2 regions of the Lactovum odontotermitis genome follow, and region 1 is predicted to be linked to the other one. Evidence: predicted binding sites of a transcription regulator. Region 1 holds the regulator's gene; the other holds the start of a gene.

Region 1 (10,669 bases):
TTGTGCCTAAGAAATTCGCCAGCTTGCGGGCACGCATCACACCGCCGTGGTCTGGTGAAACAACGACGACTTCCTCGCCGAACAAGCCTTGACGCTCAAAGTAATCGGCAATCAGCGGTGCACCCATCAAGTGGTCAACCGGCATGTCAAAGAATCCCTGAATCTGCGCGGCATGCAGGTCAACAGTCAAAATATGGTCAACCCCAGCCACTGAAATCATATTGGCCACAAGTTTTGAAGTAATCGGCTCACGTGCTCTGGCCTTGCGGTCCTGGCGGGCATAGCCGTAATAAGGCAACACCAGATTGATTGTCCGGGCCGAGGCGCGGCGCAAAGCGTCAACCATAATCAGCAGCTCCATGAGGTGGTCATTGACCGGGTTGCTCGTTGATTGAATCAAGTAAATGTTCTTACCGCGGACTGATTCTTCAATGTTAATCTGAATTTCACCGTCTGCATAGGTTCTGGTCGTGACTTTTCCAAGATGCAGACCGACTTCTTTGGCCACATGCTCGGCTAATTCCCGGTTGGAACTCAATGAAAACAGCATTAGATTTGAATAGGACATTTTGCCTCAACTTTCCTTAAATAAATTTACCATGATTTCCGTGTTTTTTCAAGTCAGACTTTTCAGAAAAAACTTTACAGCAAATGATGGATTAAATCAGGCCTTTGAAAAGCCCGCGGACAAAGAATTCTTCGTCAAATTCGGCCAGGTCGTCAATTTTTTCGCCTAAACCGACCAGTTTAATCGGAATTTTCAGCGTCTGAATGATTGACAGGACAATTCCGCCCTTTGCAGAGCCGTCTAGTTTGGTTAAAATAATGCCGGTGACGGGAGTGACTTTAGAAAATTCTTTCGCTTGAGAAACGGCATTTTGACCCGTTGAGGCATCCAGCACCAACAATGTCTCATGCGGCGCTGATGGAAGCTCCCGTTGGATAATCCTGCGGATTTTGGCCAGCTCGGCCATCAGATTGTCCTTGTTCTGCAGGCGCCCTGCTGTGTCAATCATCAAGATGTCAAAGTTCTCGTTTTTCGTGCGCTGCATGGCATCAAAGACAACGGAGGCCGGGTCACCGCCCTCGCGACCAGTGACGACCGGCAGTTCTGAGCGTTTGGCCCATTCGACGAGCTGGTCGGTTGCTCCGGCGCGGAAAGTGTCGCCGGCTGCCAGCAGAACTTTCTTGCCTTCTCGTTTGAAGCGGGCTGCCAGTTTGCCGATTGACGTCGTCTTGCCGGCGCCGTTTACACCGACGAAAATCATGACGGTCGGGCCGGTTGCCTGAATATTCAGTGCTTTTGACAAGTTTTCTTCGTCCAGATTGTCGACCAGTTTCTCGATGATAAGCTGGCGGAGCTGCTCCTGACTCTTGGCATTCTGCAGTTTGGCTTCCTGGCGAAGTTCTTCTGATATTTTCAGCGCTAAATCAGCACCGACGTCTGACAGAATCAAGGTTTCTTCTAAATCTTCAAAAAATTCTTCGTCAACGGAGCGGAAATTTGCCAGGAAGCTGTTGAAGCGCTCACCAAAGGACTTGTTGGTTTTCTCCAGTGTTTTTTCATATTTTTGTTCAACGTTTTCAGCGGGAGCACCCGTTGTGTCCAGTGCTGATGGCGTGTCTGGCGCCGTTTCCGTTTGGCCGGGCGTCTCGGTTACGGGCGACGCAGCCTCATCTTCGGCCTTTTTCCCGAATAATCTATCAAAAAGTCCCATTTTTACCTCAAAACATTCTTTGTCTTAATTATAGCAAAACCTGCCAAAATTGGCAGGTACCAGGGATTTTATTTTTTGAAAAGTTTTGCGAACCAATCCGTAATCGGTTCTGTGCGATTCTTGTAATAATCGGTTTCGCGAACTTCCAGGACGATGAAATAGACCGCCAAGGCAAGCATGGCAATGCCAAAGAGGAAACCAAATACCGGAATGAAACTGAAAATGTATAAGGCCGCATAAAAGACAATTAGTGCCACAATGTTCATCGTGCCAAGGCCGGTGTCGCGCAGACGGCGGAAGAAAATTGCCAGGCTCGGAATTAAAACCGCCAAGCCGAAGAGTATTATTGGAATAAGGGTTAGCAGGCTTCCGACAATCACACCCGAAATTGAGCTGTCATCTAAGTAACCATAGTGTCCGCCCAATCCTCCCACCATGGCGAAAAGACTGGCGAAAATTATAATTAGTCCGGGGACGAAGATAATGATGGAAATAACGCTGTTAATTAGATAGGTCCACCAGAACTCAGAGCGGCGTGAACGGCCGGTGAAGTTGACGTAGTTTTTCCAGAAGAGTTTGTAGGACTCAAAGATGCCGACATGATGGTCGCTGGTTGGCACTGCGGTGTTTTGACGCGGCAGGAAAGGCTGCGGTGCCGTCGGATTCGGCTGAGCGGCAGCCGATTGTTCTGTCACAGCCGGTGCGGGTGCAGACGGTGCCATGTCTTCAATCTCGCCCTTTTCAATTGCAGCTTGGAATTCTTCCAGGCTTGGCTCGCGATTATTCATGAGTTTGAAATATTCGCGCCATTGTTGTTTTGTTGCCATAAAATTCTCCTTTGGCCTTTTTATAAGACGTGTGCCTTGAGCGCTTCAGCGATGGTGTTTTCGTCGTTTGTAAATGCGGAGATTTCGTCTGCAGCTGCGAGTGCGGCCGCTTTCGAGTTCGCCGGCGCTATGCCGAGTCCTGCCCAGAGCAGCATTGGCACGTCGTTGTCCTCGTCACCCATTGCAAGTACGTCGGAAGCCGGGATGTCAAGGTAGTCACAGAGCTTTTCGAGTCCTGTGGCTTTGCTGATACCTTTGGGCATAAATTCAAGCAGGACATCTCGTGTTCTGAAAATTTCAAAATTCCGGCTGATGGCTTCATCCTCTTCATTAATTGAGGCCTGCAGGGCATCTAATTCTTCGTTTTCAGCTGAAATAATAATTTTGTTGAATTCAGCTTCCAGCGGGAGTTGCTCTAAGCTGATTTTCCGAAAATCTAAAGTGTTGTTGACATAACTCAGCAGTGATTCCCGGCCGAACTCAATGGTGTAGCAGATGTCGTTGCTGATGATGTCGCAGGGAAAATCTGCCGCTTCGGCCATTTCTATAATCTGCAGGACTTCTTCCCGCGTTAAAAGCGTCTTCGACAAAACAGAGCCGTCATTTCTCTGAACCAGACCGCCGTTGTATGTGATGCTGTATTCGCCTGCACCATAAAGGTCCAGCGTTGACAAGTACTCCAAAGTAGAAACCATCGGGCGTCCGGTGTTGATGACAACCTTAACACCTTTGGCTTTGGCGGCCATCAGAGCATCCAGATTTCTGTTGGAAATCCGTTTTTGGCTGTCCAGCAGAGTACCGTCTAAATCAAGGGATAATAAACGTATGTTTGACATGTGTAAATTATACCATATAAAACGCGGGACAGGCTTTCCAGTGAATTTCAGAAAATTCTATGAAAGTCCTGCAGAATCTGTGAAATCAGGCCTTTTTGCTGTTCACCTTTTTCCGGCTTTCCAGGTATATCATCAGAATACTGATGTCGGCCGGGTTGACGCCGGGAATTCGGCTGGCTTGTCCCAGTGTTTCAGGATTGATTTTTTTGAGCATTTCACGCGCTTCTGTCGCAATACTGTCAAGTGCGTCCCAGTCAATGTCCTCAGGGATTCGTTTTTCTTCCAGGCGGTGCATTTTTTCTACTTGGGACATGGCTTTGGCGATGTAGCCTTCGTAGATGGCCTCGGTCTCAATCAGCTCAATGACACTCTGCTCCAATGGCGTTTCTGCGGCGCCGATAAAATCGCAGACAATCGCATAATTGACTTCGGGTCTTTTGAGAAAGTCACGGCCGCTGACGGCGTCCTGCAAGGCTGGAAAACCGTAGGCGGCGAGTTTTGCATTCGTCTCGGGTACGGGTTTCAGCTTCATTTGCTTCAGGCGTGTCATTTCTGCTTCAAATTGTTGTTTATGCTCAGTAAAGACATTCCAGCGGGCATTGTCCACCAAACCGATTTTCCGGCCGATGGGGGTGAGACGCATGTCGGCGTTGTCGTGTCGCAGAATCAGACGGTACTCGGCGCGTGAGGTCAGTAGGCGATAGGGCTCTACAACGCCTTTTGTCACCAGGTCGTCAATCATGACGCCGATGTAGGCTTCTGAGCGCCGCAAAATCAGTTCTGGCTTACCCTGAACTTTCAGCGCGGCATTGATGCCTGCCAACAGGCCTTGCCCGGCAGCTTCTTCGTAACCTGAGGTGCCGTTTGTCTGTCCAGCAGTGAAGAGCCCGGAAATCCGCTTAGTTTCTAGCGTCGGGCGCAGCTGATGGGGCAGAATCATGTCATACTCAATCGCATAGCCCGGCCGCATCATTTCTGCCCGCTCAAGTCCCTCAATCGAATGCAGCAAGTCAAACTGCACGTCCTCGGGCAGGCTAGTCGAGAGGCCTTGTATGTAGACCTCCTCGGTATGACGTCCTTCCGGCTCCAGAAACAATTGATGGCGCTCTTTATCTGCAAAGCGCACGATTTTTGTCTCAATTGACGGGCAATAACGCGGGCCGACTGAGCTAATCATGCCATTATATAAGGGTGCCCGATTGAGATTGTCCCGGATAATCTGATGACTGTTCGCATTGGTATAGGTCAGCCAGCATGGAATCTGGTCTGTCAGGTAGTCCTCGTCTTTGGTCAGGAAGCTGAAAGCGTGCGGTGTCTCGTCTCCTGGCTGTATCTCGGTTTTGTCGTAGTCAATCGTTGAGGCCAGCACACGCGGAGGAGTCCCTGTTTTAAAGCGCTCAATCTCAAAGCCAAGTGCACGCAGGTTATCCGCCAGCTCAACAGAGGCAATCGTGTTATTCGGACCCGAACTGTATTTCAAATCACCGATGATAATCTCGCCGCGCAGTGAGGTGCCGGTAGTCAAAACAACAGTTTTCGCGGAATATTGGAGACCCGTGTCTGTCAGAACACCAGTCACAGCGCCGTTTTCTACGATGAGCTCCTTGACCATGCCTTGGCGCAGACGCAGATTCTCCTGCTGCTCGAGCGTGTGTTTCATGGTCTGGCTGTAGAGGTCCTTATCCGCCTGCGCGCGCAAAGCCCGGACAGCAGGTCCCTTACCCGTGTTCAGCATTTTCATTTGAATGTAAGTCTTGTCGATGTTGCGTCCCATCTCGCCGCCCAGCGCATCGATTTCGCGCACAACCACACCTTTAGCCGCTCCGCCAATGGACGGATTGCAAGGCATGAAAGCCACCATATTGAGACTTATCGTGAGCATCAGGGTTTTGCAGCCCATCCGGGCTGCGGCCAGTGCTGCTTCGCAGCCTGCGTGTCCGGCGCCGACAACGATAACGTCAAATTCTTCGTAAAAATTCATTCTCTTTAGTATCTCTCCAAAATAAAAAATCAAAACTGCATGAAAAAATCCGCTATTTCAGAAGATTTTTCCCGAGCTTTGACTTTCGGTTGATTTATTTTACCGCAAAATCAGATTTTGCGCAAGTTGAACGTTTTACTGTCATTCTCATCTCCAGTTGACAATTTCACAAAAATTAGTTAAAATAGTCACAAAGATTGTTAGCACTTCCATAGATAATTATGGCGGTTAGATTGGAGCCAAAAATGACCGAAGAGACTGAGATGGACAACAAACACGCAAATCACGCAGATTTGCCGAAAGCTACGATTAAGCGTTTACCGCAATATTATCGCCTTTTTAAAGGTCTGGTTGCCGAGGGAATTACACGCACGAATTCACGGCAGATTTCTGAAAAAATTGGTGTGGATTCCGCCACTGTAAGACGTGATTTCTCACTTTTCGGCGAATTAGGACGCCGCGGCTATGGCTATGATAGTCTTGCTTTACGAGATTTTTTCGCCAATCTTCTCGGCAATGACACGGCCACAGACATTGCACTGGTCGGCATAGGTAATCTGGGGCGTGCCCTGCTGAATTATCCTTTCCAGCGCCGCAACAAGCTGCATATTGTTCAAGCTTATGATGTTCCCGGCAATCCGCTGGTCGGAACTGAATCTAAATCCGGCATTCCGATTTACGATATTGCTGACTTGAAGGAAAATATTGAACATGCAGGAATTGAAACAGCTATTTTATCTGTTGATACGGAGCATTCTCAAGAGGTCGCAGATAAACTGGTGGATGCCGGTATACACGGCATTCTCAACTTTACGCCGGTTTTCCTCAAAGTACCTGATGACGTTTTCGTCCAGTCCATTGACCTGACAAAGGAGCTCCAGACGCTTATCTTCTTTATGAAGCATTCTTCTCAGCTTTAAACGATTTAAAAAGCCCTTTGCTTGGGGCTTTTTTGTTAATAATTATCGTACTTTTCCAGAAATTCCGAAACTGTTTTCCGGTAGAGTTCTGGCTCAGTCTCAAAAGACTTGGCGTGTGCGGCACCTTTTACAATCAGCAGCTGCTTCTCTTTATCTTTGTCGGCCGCGTAGTTCTGGTAGACCATCTTTGTCGGCACGTAAGTGTCCTTGCTGCCGTGAATGAAAAGCATCGGCCGGGAGTTTTGCGCGAGTGCTTTAACTGAGCTGGCCTCGCCGTATGTCCAGCCGTCGCGAATTTTTGACATGGCTGAAACTTCATAGATGAGCGGGAATTTGGGCAGATTGTACATTTGCTTCGCCTGATAGGCTGTCTCGTCCCAAACGCTGGTGTAGCCGCAGTCTTCGATGATTTGATGCACATTGACCGGCAATGTCGGCTCGCCTGAGGCCATCATGACTGTGGCGGCGCCCATTGAGACGCCGAAAAGCGTCAGGTCCGCTTTAGAATCGGCTTTGATGAGTGTGTTTGCCCAGGCAATAATGTCAAACTTGTCATGGTAGCCGTAACTGATGATTTGTCCGCCTGATTCGCCGGCCGCCCGGTTGTCGGGCATGAGCACATTGTAGCCGAGCTGGTGATAGAGGACGGCGTATTGGCGCATCGCCTCTTTACTTGAATGGTAGCCGTGAACCACTATCACGGTCTTATTCGTTTTGCTGGCTGCAGGCACATACCAGGCGACGAGCTTGATTCCGTCATTTGTGATTTTCTTTGTCGTCTTTTTATATGCGGCAAATTCGGCCAGTAAACTGTAATTTTTGCTGGTCTTTTTTAGCTCGGTAACTTTTCCATTGTAGCGAGCTTGCGAGACGTGAAAGAAATAAAAAGTCGCACCAATATCTGCCGCCAAAATGAGGGCAATCAGTGCAACTATTATTACTCTTAATCTTTTCCAAACTTTTTTCTTATTCATGCTGATAATTTTATCATCATGAACTTAAATGTCAAGTCACTGATACTGCATGACCATTTGATTCTTATAAGCGCGGTCAATCATGGCTCCACCCAGGCACTCTTCTCCGTCATAGAAAACGACGGCCTGACCAGGTGTAATGGCACGTACTGGCTCATCAAAGGTCACGATGACTTTGTCGCCTTCAAACTTGGCTGTCACAGGAACATCCTGCTGGCGATAGCGGAACTTGGCTGTGCAATGCAGTTTAAAATTTTCCGGCATTTCGCGGGTGAAGCTCACGCCTGAGGCTTCAAGACTGGTGGTGTATAGCGCATCGTTGTGATAGCCTTGTCCGACATAGAGAATGTTTTCTTTCTGGTCTTTTCCAACGACAAACCAGGGCTCACTCTCAAGCTCGCCCGATTGTCCCCCGATGCCTAAACCGCCGCGCTGACCGATGGTATAGTACATGAGGCCGGCATGCGTGCCCATCTCTTTGCCGTCAAGCGTCATCATTCTTCCAGGCATGGCCGGCAGATACTCGCTCAAAAAGTTTTTAAAATTCCGCTCGCCGATGAAGCAGACGCCTGTTGAGTCTTTCTTGGACGCGGTTGCAAGTCCTGCTTCTGCTGCTATCCGGCGGACTTCAGGCTTTTCCAGGCCGCCTAGCGGGAACATGACATGCGAGAGCTGCTCTTGAGACAGCTGGCTCAGAAAATAGGTCTGGTCTTTGTTGCTGTCAACGCCGCGCAGCATGTGCACCCTGCCCTTATCATCACGTGTGACGCGCGCATAATGTCCGGTTGCGATGTAATCCGCGCCTAGGCCCATTGCGTACTCAAGAAAGGCTTTGAACTTGATTTCCTTGTTGCACATGACGTCTGGGTTCGGCGTGCGGTCGGCCCGATACTCGGCTAGGAAATACTCGAAGACGCGGTCCCAGTACTCTTTTTCGAAATTGACTGAATAGTAGGGAATGCCGATTTGGTCTGCGACCGCCGCAACATCTTTGTAATCTTCCGTTGCAGTACAGACGCCGTTTTCATCGGTGTCGTCCCAGTTCTTCATGAAGAGGCCGACCACATCGTAGCCCTGCTGCTTCAGCAAAAGTGCGGTGACGCTTGAATCCACACCGCCTGACATGCCCACGACGACGCGGGTTTTTGAATTATCTTTCATTTTACCTCCATTGGAATAGCGTTCGGCTATTCTACCCCTGGGAAATTGGGGCGATTGTATTTTTGTGTTGACATTTGTCAACGTTTTTTATTATAACATTTTTATCTGAATGTACATGGACAATTTACTTAACAATGTCTTTTTTCAGTTCCGCTATCCATTTTTCCAGGGCTTGCGCAAGGGCCAGCTGCTGATGCAGAACGGTGACGGCAATCGCTGAAATTTCCGGATTCTCTTTTTTTATCTGAAGGTTTTCCTGCACGCTGGCTTTCATCGCACGGATGTTTTGCTCAATCCCTGCAATGCATTTCTTCTGCTTCGATTTCGGCAGTTCCGGCAAATTGACAATTACTGCATTAAAGTCTAAAAAGATATTGACGGGCTTCTGTGTTATTTCCATCATAAGCTTTTCAAATTCTTTTTCACCGGCTTTCGTGAGGGAATATACTGCCTTATCAGGCATTTTTCCCTCTTTGGTGATGCGGCCTTTTATCAGGCCTTTTCCTTCCAGCTGGATGACTTTTTTGTAGATTGAAGGGGTGCTGATTTTTACCCATTCTGACACTTTGCGGTACTCAACCAGCTTTTGGATGTCGTAGGCGCTGAGCGATTCTTTTTTCAGCATGCCTAATACTATCAAATCAATTGTTGCCATATTCTCTTCCTTTTTTCTTGACAGGTACTATAAATTATAGTAAAATACTTAAACAGTTGCAAGTGCTATAATTTATAGTACTATATATTATATCTCTTTTTTGAAAGGATTGAGAAAAATGAACGAACAAAACCGGAAACTTGAGCTCCTGGGAAAAGCTCCTGTTCCAAAAGCATTATTGGCCCTAGGGATTCCCTCAATGATTGGGATGCTTGTCAATACCCTGTACAATGTCGTAGATGCCTACTTTGTCGGAGGCTTGGGCGAGCGTCAGGTAGGTGCAATTACCGTCGCTTTTCCGCTAGGACAGGTCGTTCTCGGACTAGGGTTGCTGTACGGTTCTGGTGCCGCCTCCTACATCGCAAGACTCTTGGGACACGGCGACAAGGAAAAAGCGGATAAAGTGGCCAGCACCGCTCTATACAGCAGTCTAGCGACTGGCCTTGCGGCAATCATCCTCTCGGTTGTCTTTTTATCGCCTATTTTAAGACTGCTTGGCGCGACAGACGGGATTATGCCTTATGCGACGAGCTATGCAAGTATTTATATCATCTCCTGTATTTTCAGTGTTTTCAATGTCACCATGGGCAACATCATCTCCAGCGAGGGGGCTGCAAAGGTGACGATGATTCGGCTCATTATCGGGGCTGTGCTCAATGCCGGCCTGGCACCGCTTTTCATCTACAGCTTTCATCTTGGAGTGACAGGGGCAGCCATTGCAACGGCTCTGTCACAGGTGATAAGCAGCGGCTTATTCCTGCTCTACATCTTCCAAAAGAAGAGTGTGTTCCGTTTTCGCATTCAGGATTGTACTTTTTCGAAAGACATCGTGTCGGAGATTTTCAAGATTGGAATACCAGTTCTGATTTTCCAGATTTTAACCAGCGCTTCAATCACGTTAATTAATCAAGCTTCTGCTCAGTATGGTGATGCGGCCATCGCAGGCATGGGCGTTGTCACGCGGCTGATTGCGATGGGAAGCATGACTGTGTTCGGCTTTATCAAAGGCTTTCAGCCCATTGCCGGTTATAGTTACGGCTCCAAGAACTTCAAGCGGCTGCGCGAGGTTACTAAGCTGTCTGTCCTCTGGTCCACTGTGTTTTGTGTTATTTTGGGAGCTGTGTTTTTCCTGTTTCCAAGAGAGATTGTCTCGGCTTTTACTGCCGGCAATCAAGAGATGCTCAGCGTCGGAGCCGCAGCACTGAGAATCAGCAGCGTCAGCTTTATCGTGTTCGGATATTACAGTGTTTACTCCTCGCTCTTCCTTGCTTTAGGAAAAGGGAAAGAGGGATTCTTCCTTGGGGCTCTTCGCCAGGGGATTTGCTTCATTCCCGTCATTTCCATTTTCCCGGCCTTCTGGGGAATCAACGGTGTTTTCTTCGCCCAGCCTGCTGCCGATGTCCTTTCGGCGCTGATTACGGCGTTGATGGCGGTGAGGCTTTCTAAGGAGCTAGCGGGAAATGAAAGTGCCTCAGCCTCACAGACAGCCCGCGGCACGGCCATCCTGAGCCCGGACAAAATGGAAAACGACCAGCTCCTGTGAAGCCGGCCGAGCTGGAAATTGAGCGTCTTACTTAAGATAAGCGACCAGATTATT
Region 2 (10,669 bases), on a different contig from region 1:
TCTTCGCAGCCTGAGCAGAGCTCTTCTGTGCCTGAGGATGGAAAGCGAAAACAATGGCATTACGTGTCTTTGCAGCTAGAAGTGACTTGAAAATCGTAGTCGAAGTAGGGTTTGTCGTCGGCACGATACCTGCCAAAACACCCAGCGGGTCTGCAATCTCTACAGAGCCTTTAACAGCGTCTTCTCTGATAACACCAACCGTTTTATCATGTTTGATAGCATTATAAACTGATTCAGAGGCGAAACGATTTTTCGTATCCTTATCTTCTACGACACCGCGGCCCGTTTCGTCATGAGCTGCATGCGCCAACTCAAGTGAGTGCTCTGATGCGGCCAATGCCATAGCTGCAACGATTTTATCAACCTCTTCCTGAGTGTAAAACTTGAAGTCATTTACTGCGACGACTGCTTTGTCGACCAAACTGCTGGTATATTTCTCAGCTTTCTGTGTCCGCGCGGCCTTTTCTTCAGCGGTAAGTTCCTTCTTAACTGCTTTTGTTGCCATTTTGTTCCTCCTGAACATTTTTGGATTCAATTATTTTTTATCAAATTTCTGTCTAAGATTAGAAGATTGATATTTAATTCTTAATTGTGAATTTTCTCACAAGAACAGTATAACACTCTCTTGAAAATTTGTCAAGGATTGTGAATGTTTTTTCAAGGAATTTCACACTTTTTCAAAAAATCCTGCAAAGTCACTGAAAGCACGAGTGAAAACGTTTCATTCTATTTGTGAAATAGACAAAGCGATAATAAGTGTCCACAAAAAAAACAAAGCCCATTAACAACTGAACTTTGCTTCCAACCTAAAGAGAAACCATTTTTAGAATTTATTTCGTGAAGTCAATAACCATACGGCCTTCAATCTTTCCAGCCTTCATCTCGTCGATAATGTCATTCACTTCCTCAAGCTTGCGCGTTGCCACAATTGGTTTTACCAAGCCGCGACGTCCGAACTCAAACGCTTCCTCAAGGTCAAGACGAGTTCCGACAAGTGAGCCGGCAACTTCTACACCGTCAAAGACAGTCGTAGGAATTGACAATGACATGTCAGTATTAGGCAGCGCAACAGCCACCATCTTACCCATTGGACGCAGGCAGGCAACCGCCTGTTCAAAGGCAACACGAGCGACAGCCGTCACTATAGAAGCATTCGCCCCCAAACCGCCAGGTGTTGCAGCCTTAATTGCTTCAACAGGGTCAACCTCAGCCGAATTAACAACAACATCCGCACCGATTGTTTTGGCCAAATCCAGCTTCTCCTGATTAATATCAACCGCAATCACATAAGCATTAAAGACATTCTTGGCAAATTGAATGGCCAAGTTACCCAGCCCGCCAGTACCAAAAATAACAATAGGCTGACCTGGTTTGATGTTTGAAACTTTAATCGCTTTGTATGTGGTAACACCCGCACAAGTAAGAGACGAAGCCTGAATCGGGTCAAGTCCGTCCGGAACTTTAACAGCATAATCTGCGACTACAATGGCCTCTTCAGCCATACCGCCGTCCACACTGTAGCCAGCATTCTTTACTTCACGGCAGAATGTTTCATTGCCCGACACACAGTATTCACAGTGGCCGCAGCCTTCGAAGAACCATGCGACAGAAACGCGGTCGCCAACTTTAAGCGAAGTCACATCTTCACCGATTTCAGTGACGATACCAATTCCCTCGTGTCCAAGCACCGTGCCTGCCTTATTGCCGTAATCACCGGCCGCTACGTGCAGGTCTGTATGACAGACACCGCAATACTCCATTTTCAGCTTGGCCTCATTTGCCTTGATTGGGCGAAGTGTCTTCTCGACAACGTCTGCATAACCATCTGGGGTTTCACGTACAACTGCTGCTTTCATTTGAAAGCCTCCTTTTCTTAAGATAGTTAATTTTATCACGAATTTAACGATTTTGCAATTATTTTTTAACCGCTTTCATCGATTTTTGAACTTTTTAGAATATCTGACTAAAAAGTATGCACGAGTTACAAAAAAACCGAATATTCTTATATTCGGCGAATTTTTTAAATTAAACTTTACTGTTTTTTTTAGAAATCCAATTTACTTGACTTGATAAATCTTAAAGTGGCTGTCATCAAACTTAACAGCTGCATACTTTGAACTGAGAACAGCCTTAACAGAATCAGACAGTTTCACATCATCATCCACCACAATAAACTTACTTTTAGCCGTTGAAAGATTGATGCTTAAAGACTGAGCATATGAATCCGGATAATAAGACGGCGGCAGCGTCACATCAGATGAGCGCTTCGCCAGACGATTGATTTCCAGACTGTCGGCCAGCACCGTTACTGAATCACTTGATTTACTATTTTTCTGAACATAACCTGCAACCAACTTCTCAGAGGAAATGTAGCCAGTATTAAGCATATTGGCAGCAATCGGGAACATAAACAGGAAAATCAGTCCAAGAATCGGAAGAAAAGCTGTCAGCCGAAAATAAGCTGAGAACGTTTGTCCAAACGTACGTCGTCCATCAAACTCCCTATCCAAATTCAGACCCGCATACATAAAAGCAAAAGGCAGAATCACCAGAGCAAAAGCCGGGGAATAGCCGTGCATGAAAGAAACGAAAAACAGACTCAGCATGCCTACAATCAGCAAAACAGTCGTCCAAACACGATGATTTCCGTTTGTAACATAATGGAAACCGTAAAACCAGCTGGACAAAAGCCCGAAAAGCAGAACAAGCGCCAATGAAATCGCCAGATTTATAGCCCCCGAAACCGTAAAATTCAACTGAGTAAAAGGCAGAATTACCGCCTGCTCAATCGTCGGGAAGAAAATCTGTGTCGTCAGAGTATAATAACCCGCCAATGAGAAAACCAGCAGAAAACCGAAGAGCCCTGCCAAGAACTGATAAAAGCCGCGAGCGAAATTTCTCAGAACAATATTTCTCCCGAAAAGCCCCAGAGCACCTAGCAGCCAAATTACCAGAAAAAGCGGGAAGAAAAGACTAGCCAGTGCACCTGAAATACCAAATAAGATAAACGTTTCATCTTTCGCCGCCTCATCGTCCATGAAATAACGATTCAGCACACGTACACCATAAAAAGCAAACGGAAGAGCAAACACAATCGCCTGGTCCCCACCCGTTGAAATCCCCGCAATAGTCAAAATTGACACCGCAGCAATGACCGTTGACAGAGATTTATCGTTCAGCATCTCCTGCATAATATCAAAAGCCATGATACCAGAAACCCAGAGCGCAATAATTTCACATAACCATAGAATCAGAGTCGAGCCCATCGCAGCGCCGATTTGATTTACCAGAAAGAAAAGAGGACCTGAGGAACTGAAAAGCTCATTATACGGCGTCACTCCATGATTCATTGCAAAACCGGAATAGAGATTCACAGCAGCAGAACCGGTTGCAACACGATTAAAAAGCGGAAAACTGTAAAAAGTCAAACTAAAAACTATGGATAGAATCAGCAGTTTGAGATGAGAAAAACTATTTGAGAAAAAAGATGAGCGAACAACAGACACTCCCTCTTTTTCATCTAAGTCATCATCGGCATCATCCTCATCCATTCCGCGGTTAATTCGTTTGTAGCTGGGATTCTGCCGCTCAAAACGATAATTTTCATCGTAATCATCGTCGTAATCATTATAACCATTCCGATAATCCCGAGAATAATTATGGGAATCTTCGAAATCATCCTCTTCTTTTTTAGACTCAATGGTGTGAAAATTTTTCTGAACATGACGCATACTGCGACGATAGGTTACTTTTTTATTTTCTTTATTATTCTCGTCCAAGAAAATCCCTTTCAGTAAATCGGCTCCGAAACCCTGCTGACTGCGCTTCAGCACAAACGCCCGGTAAATGCCGTAAAGCCAGGACAGCATTTAAAAGAAAAACAGTTTTCAGAACAAGTCTGTAAACAGTTTACAAAAATATAAACAGCTTATCCATATTTTCGCTGATACTTCAGTATTTTGCAAATAATAGGCAAGCTTCTAGCTTCTAAATAAAGGCAACAGAAAAGAAAATATTTCTATTTCTCTCCTTCTTCCCCAACCTCTTCCTGAAACTGATTGAAAACATCCTCAATCATCGCCCATTCGTCATCCGCATCCTCTGGAATCGGCATCAAATCGCCTTCAGTCCCATCCTCATTTTGTGTAAACGAATAAACTGATATTTCAACATCTTCGTGGCCGGACGGCAGCAGCAAAACATAATTTTTACCGAACTCCTCTTGTCCGTCAATGGTCAAAAGAACTTCAAAAAGAACTTCGTTGCCATCATCGTCAATCAGAGTAATCTGACGCTCTTCTTCATCCTGATGGTCATGTGTATGTTCAGTCATATCAATGAATCTCCCTATTATGCTATTTTTTCTGACTCTTTGTCACTGTTCGTTATTTAATGTTCAGTTGCTGGCATCCAGGTAATTCTGCAAAATCAGAACCGCCGCCAGCTTGTCAATGTATTTTTTCCGGTCTTTGCGGCGCGTCCCCCCGTCAATCAAGACTTTCTCTGCCTGGACAGTTGTCAATCGTTCATCCTGAAATTCAACCGGAAGACCGAATTTCTCAGACAAACATCCGCCGTATTTCCGGCTGGCTTCAGCACGCACACCCTCGTCATTGTTCATATGTTTGGGCAGGCCAAGCACAAATTTGACTGGTTTGTACTGAGCAACGAGCTCTGACAGGCGCGCAAAACCCAGCTCACCCGCAGCCTCATCAATTTTGATTGTCTCAATCGGCTGCGCAGTAATACCCAGCGGATCAGACAAAGCCACACCAACCGTTTTACTTCCGACATCCAGTCCCATCAGGCGTCCAATCAATGCATGGCTCCTTTGGACTTCAGATAAGACTTGACCAGCTCTTCGACGACATCATCGCGGTTAAGATGACTCATTTTAGCCCGCGCCTCATTTTGACGAGGAATATAAGCCGGGTCTCCAGACAGCAAATAACCCACCAGCTGATTGATTGGATCATAGCCCTTCTCTGACAAAGTCGAATAGACAGACGTCAGCGTTGTTTCAATTTCATTTGCACTAAAATCGTGGAGATCAAAGCGCATGGTTTCATCAGTAAAGCTCATTTTACCTCCAAGACTTTGCTTTACAAAGCCTATTTCATCGCTTCAGCGTCATTCAAAATGCGCCAAACCTTATAAATGTACCTATATTATACCAATATTTTCTTAAAAATTGCTGAATTCCGCTTTGAGAGGACAAAAAACTTCAAAATGTAGAAAATCACCCCACTCATAGCTGTCCATTCTCTGCGAACTGTCTGACACAATAGTATAAGTGACAGCAGTTCGCAGAAAAACTAAACAGCTTATAAGAAAGGATGAAAATTAAAATTTTTTAGCTGATTCTCACTCCCCAGAGCTCAGAACACAATTTTAAGGCAAATCATTTCCTGCCGCCAGATACAAATCATACCATTCCTGATGAGTCAGGACAACGTCGCTGGCATCGGTCACGCCCTTGATACGATCCAGATTGACTGTGCCGATAATCGTCTGCATATTTGCAGGGTGACGGTTAATCCAGGCAATGGCAATGCCGTCTGGTGTGGCATTGTATTTCTCTGCCAATTCGTCTAGCTTGTCATTGAGCTTCGCGTACTTCTCGCGATTTCCCACAAAGAAGCCCTCAAAGAAACCATAGCGGAACGGTGACCATGCCTGAATGGTCATTTTGTGAATACGGCTGTACTCAAGAATGCCGCCGTCATGGTCAATGCTGCGTGCATCTGCCATGTTGACATGGAAGCCCTGGTCAATCATGCCCGTGTTCGTCAGCGACAACTGCAGCTGATTCATCAACAGAGGCTGCTTAACTGCTGTTTTCAACAGCTCAATCTGGCCAGGATTCTGATTAGACACACCGAAATGACGGACTTTGCCGGACTTCTCCAGCTCATCAAAAGCCGCTGCCACTTCCTCAGGCTCGACCAGTGAATCTGGACGATGCAGCAGGAGTGAATCCAGATAATCCACCTGCAGGCGCTTCATACAGCCCTCTGTCGCCTCAATAATGTGTTCCTTCGTGAAATTGTACTCGATGCCTGGAACAATCCCGACTTTCGACTGGATATAAATATCCTCCCGCTTGATGCTGGTCTTTGCCAGAGCTGCTGCAAAAATTTTCTCGCATTCTCCGCCTCCGTAAATGTCAGCATTGTCAAAGAAATTGATGCCGCCTTCATCCGCAACTTCTAGTGCACGCGCCGGATCCTTGTCCTTCTCGTTAAAGTTCATGATGCCGAGCACGACCTGCGAAGCATTCATGTCGCCAATTTGAAAATACTTCATGTTGAACCTTCTTTCTGCCTTTATTATACCAGATTTTAGCCTTCAGGGATAGAAACCGATTTAATTATCGCTAATTTTCATAAATATCACACATTTTGTACAAATATGTTCAAAATTTTTATCGTAAAATCTCCACGAGTTCTTTTCTGGCAGCCGCATTGGCCGACGCTACGCTGAATATCAATCCCAAAACCGTCGTGATTCCCTCTGACAAAGCAATCGTGAACAAATCATGCATAACCTTGAAAGGAAGAAACGGTCAACAATAATCCCTCTGCTAGAAACTGCTGCCGGATATCTGTCTTTCTTGCCCCCGTCGGCTCATCCGCAATAATAAAACTTGGATGATTGACAATCGCACGTGCAATGGCAACACGCTGCGCAACGTTGTATTAGCTATCTGGATTGTTATGGTATTCACGAATACCCCATGTATGAAAAACCTACACTCGTTTATAATAAGGCAAAACTTGATTATAAAGGCCGAATTCTAGTTTTAATGAATTCGGTCTTCATTTATTTCGGACAGCAAATCGTGCGTTGTCCAGATATTGTCTAAAAATTATTTTGATTTGATCTGGTTAAATTTCCCAACGTATTTTTGCGCCATTTCCGTGACAGCCGCAAAATCTCCGCGTGCGGCAGGTGCCAGCAGGTTCCCGCCGACACCGACTGCGATGACGCCGGCTTTGAACCAGTCTTCCATGTTGTCAAGGCTGACGCCGCCGGTCGGCATGAGGTTCAGCTGGGGCAGCGGCGCTTTGAAGGCGCTGACGATGCTTGGGCCGAAAGCAGAGCCTGGGAAGAGTTTGATGATGTCGCTGCCAGCTTCAAGTGCGGTTTTCATTTCTGTGATGGTCATGCAGCCTGGCAAGTAGGGGATTTGATAGAGGTTGCATATTTTGGCTGTTTCGGTGTCAAAGCTTGGGCTGACGATGAATTGTGCACCTGCGATGATGGCCAAGCGTGCGGTGACTGCGTCTAGTACTGTTCCGGCTCCGATGATGACTTCCGGCTGGTTTTTGTACTTTTCAGCTAATTCTGCGATGACTTCGTTCGCGCCGGGTACAGTGAATGTCAGCTCAATGCCGTTCAGGCCGCCGGCGATGATGGCGTCTGAGGCTTTGAGTGCTTCCCCGGCAGTTTCTGCTCGGACGACTGCGATAACGCCTGCGTTTTCTAGTTTTTGTAAAATTTCAACTTTTTTCATGTATTGTATCACTTCTTTCTTGAAAAAATATAAGTGAATTGTGTAAATTTCGGTTTTCAGAGCATGAAGGCCTCTAATTGTTCACGGGTTGGATAGCCGTCGTTGTCGCCTGGTGTCATGACTGAGAGTGCCCCAATGGCGCAGCCTCGCCGGACTGATTCTTGCAGTGTCAGGTCCTCTAGTAGGCCGGTTAAGACGCCCAGAGCGAAGCCATCGCCTGCACCAACTGTGTCTACGACTTTCTCAACGATGAAGCTTTTGACTTGATAGCATTCGCCTTTTTTTAATTTGACAAAGGCCCCGCCTGCACCGAGCTTGATGATGACTGTTTGTGTGATTTCGCTCTGATTCAGGTAAAAGTCGGCAATTTCTTCGGGTTTCTCAAGGCCTGTCAGTGTCTGGCCTTCTTCGATGCCGGGCATGACGATTTCACCTGCTTTGGCTAGTTCGTTGATAATCCGGCACATTTTTTCTTTCGAGTCCCAGAGGGAGGGGCGCAGGTTGGGGTCAAATGCTGTGTGGATGCCGCGCTCGAGCAGTTTTTCTACAAAATAGCTGTAGGTTTCACGCGCCTGCAGCGAAATGGCTGGGAAGACGCCTGATAAATAGGCCCATTTGATTCCTGAGAAATCGATGTCGTCAATGGTCAGCTTGTCCATATGAGCAGCAGCTGAACCTCTGCGGAAATAGTAGGTTGATGGGTCTCCGCGGTCTACGAGCTCTTTCAGGTAAAAGCCTGTCCAATGTATGGAATGACGGCTGATGTAGCGGTTTCCAACCTGATACTGGGCAATTTTTTCAATCGCATACTCGCCGAAGGGGTCTTCGCCCACCATGGAGACGTACTCTGTTGAGTGCCCCAATCGCGCTGCGCCTATCATCACATTGAGTTCTGCGCCGCCGAGGCTTTTGCTGAAGTTTTCGCTCTCGACCAGTCCGGCGTTCAGGTCTTTTGAAGCCAAGACTACTAAAGGTTCTCCGATTGTAATTAGTTCTGCCATTAGACACTCTCCAAAAATGAGTTAATGAGGGTCAAATCTTTGAGGATGAGGTCGTGATTTTCTGCCGGATACTCCAGCGCAATCGGTTTAGCCTTCGGCAGGCGCTGAAGGATACGACGCCATGGCAATTGGCCTGTGTCTAAGCGCACAGCATCAAATTTTCCGTCAATCGACTTCATATCTTTGACATGAATGTATTCTGTGTATTCAGATAGGATTTCCGCCGCAAGCAATGGGTCTTCGCCTGCTGCCAGCCAGTTTCCGCTGTCAAAGGTAAAGTCAATTGCTAATCCATTTTTATGCACTGCGTCCAAAAACTTTTTTATTGGCCGAATGGTTCCGTTCTCTTGAGACTGGTCATTTTCCACACTGATTTGAACCCCCTGTAAGAGATATGATAACAGAGTTTCAGACAAATTTCCAGTGAACGCCTCATAATTGCCAATATTTAATTTTAAACGCCGCACCTTGAGGGCTTTGGCCTCAGTCAGATAGGAGGCGAGTTTCGGATTCAAGCAGCCGTCAGACAGAAAAAGGACATCTGGTACACTGAGATAAAGGCTGATGTCGTGGGCTCCAGCAGTTTCAGCAAGCTGCGGAATTTCTTCTGTCAGGTCACGAAAATATTCCTGACGGACTTCTACCGTGTGAAAGCCTAAGCCGGCAGACTCAATCAAAAGCTGGTTCTGCCCTGCTCCTGCTTTCCACTCTTTTTCAAATAAGAGTAAATTTGCACAAATTTGCGATTTTGTTTGATTCTGATTATTCCCCATCTGGCTGCTTTCCAATGTATGCTAAGATTCCGCCGTCAACATATAAAACATGACCGTTGACAAAGTCTGAAGCGTGTGAGGCGAGGAAAACTGCCGGTCCCTGCAGGTCTGAGGTGTCGCCCCAGCGTGCAGCCGGAGTTTTAGCAACAATGAAGCTGTCAAAGGGATGACGTGAGCCGTCTGCACGTTTCTCGCGCAAAGGTGCGGTCTGAGGGGTAGCGATATAACCAGGGCCAATCGCATTACACTGAATATTATATTGTCCATATTCTGAAGCAATGTTGCGCGTCAGCATTTTCAGCCCGCCTTTTGCAGCAGCATAGGCAGAAACCGTTTCACGGCCGAGTTCCGACATCATGGAGCAGATATTGATAATTTTCCCGCCGCCTCTTCTAATCATGCTTGGAATCACAGCCTTAGACATGATGAACGGGCCATTTAAATCAACATCTATCACTTGACGAAAATCCTTCGCTGACATTTCAATCATCGGAATACGCTTGATAATGCCGGCATTGTTGACCAGAATGTCGATTTCACCTACTTCCTCTTCAATCCGTTCAATGCTCTGAGCGACAGCTTCTTCGTCTGTGACGTCGAAAATATAGCCGTGCGCGTCAATGCCTGCTTCCTTGTAGTTTGCCAGGCCGCGGTCAACATTCGCCTGATTGATGTCATTGAAAACGATGGTCGCTCCAGCAGCCGCATAAGCCGTTGCCAGTGCGAAGCCGATGCCGTAGGTAGCACCTGTTACAAGTGCGATTTTGCCTTTAAGGCTAAAGTCTTTCATTTCAAAAGTCATTTTTCTTTTTGGGAATCATGGAGCTGCGCGCTATTTGCGGTAGTACGTGCACATCTAGCGCGCAGCAAATGAATCCTCTCCTTTCTTTTAGTTAAAGTACCATTGTAAAAATGGGATTTCTCTGAGGACATTTCCCCTTGGACTCGCATTCGCCCAAGGAGCCATCCAATGAACAACCAGCGGAAACGGCTGGTTAGACCGCTTCCAGGAGGTTTATTAAACTATATTTTTTTACTAGTTGTTCATTTCAGCTCATTGATAGGAACAACGTCCATATCGTCATAGGTAATATTTTCGCCGCACATTGCCCAAATGAATGAGTAATTGCTCGTTGCGACGCCGTAGTGCACCGACCAGCTCGGGCTAATCGCCGCCTGCTCATTGTGCAGCACTAGGTGTTTCGTTGCATCTGGTCTGCCCATAAAATGGAAAACGGCGTCTTCCTCAGGCAATTCAAAGTAGATGTAGGCTTCCATGCGGCGCTCATGTGTGTGGCAAGGCATTGTGTTCCAGGAAGAGCCTGGTGCGAGCGATGTCAAGCCCATCTGCAGCTGGCAGGATTCACACTGATTAGGGT

The links. Region 1 encodes Rex, which represses fermentation and respiration genes when NADH is low (regulators of the CRP and FNR family bind a similar motif). Its sites were predicted from a motif close to TTGTGAANTANTTCACAA; they were not measured.
Region 2: a site for Rex is predicted at 1,880-1,897, ahead of adhP (alcohol dehydrogenase AdhP). Genes of this name have one in related genera too.

Annotation. Positions count from the first base shown of each region.
Region 1 is NZ_BAAGGQ010000017.1:2,304-12,972, reverse strand. Features, by position in the region: gene ACYQ2E_RS09060 (ribose-phosphate diphosphokinase) at 1-568, opposite strand, end outside; gene ftsY (signal recognition particle-docking protein FtsY) at 660-1,718, opposite strand; gene ACYQ2E_RS09050 (DUF805 domain-containing protein) at 1,787-2,545, opposite strand; gene ACYQ2E_RS09045 (Cof-type HAD-IIB family hydrolase) at 2,566-3,381, opposite strand; gene mnmG (tRNA uridine-5-carboxymethylaminomethyl(34) synthesis enzyme MnmG) at 3,467-5,362, opposite strand; gene ACYQ2E_RS09035 (redox-sensing transcriptional repressor Rex) at 5,608-6,282, shown strand; gene ACYQ2E_RS09030 (alpha/beta hydrolase) at 6,318-7,256, opposite strand; gene mnmA (tRNA 2-thiouridine(34) synthase MnmA) at 7,293-8,417, opposite strand; gene ACYQ2E_RS09020 (PadR family transcriptional regulator) at 8,542-9,072, opposite strand; gene ACYQ2E_RS09015 (MATE family efflux transporter) at 9,191-10,615, shown strand.
Region 2 is NZ_BAAGGQ010000012.1:22,751-33,419, reverse strand. Features, by position in the region: gene adhE (bifunctional acetaldehyde-CoA/alcohol dehydrogenase) at 1-505, opposite strand, end outside; gene adhP (alcohol dehydrogenase AdhP) at 831-1,856, opposite strand; gene ACYQ2E_RS07640 (hypothetical protein) at 2,058-3,869, opposite strand; gene ACYQ2E_RS07635 (DUF1292 domain-containing protein) at 4,019-4,333, opposite strand; gene ruvX (Holliday junction resolvase RuvX) at 4,397-4,804, opposite strand; gene ACYQ2E_RS07625 (IreB family regulatory phosphoprotein) at 4,816-5,082, opposite strand; gene ACYQ2E_RS07620 (aldo/keto reductase) at 5,392-6,306, opposite strand; partial or broken gene ACYQ2E_RS07615 (ABC transporter ATP-binding protein) at 6,585-6,686, opposite strand; gene ACYQ2E_RS07610 (bifunctional 4-hydroxy-2-oxoglutarate aldolase/2-dehydro-3-deoxy-phosphogluconate aldolase) at 6,869-7,516, opposite strand; gene ACYQ2E_RS07605 (sugar kinase) at 7,573-8,517, opposite strand; gene ACYQ2E_RS07600 (sugar phosphate isomerase/epimerase family protein) at 8,517-9,290, opposite strand; gene ACYQ2E_RS07595 (gluconate 5-dehydrogenase) at 9,280-10,092, opposite strand; gene kduI (5-dehydro-4-deoxy-D-glucuronate isomerase) at 10,335-10,669, opposite strand, start outside.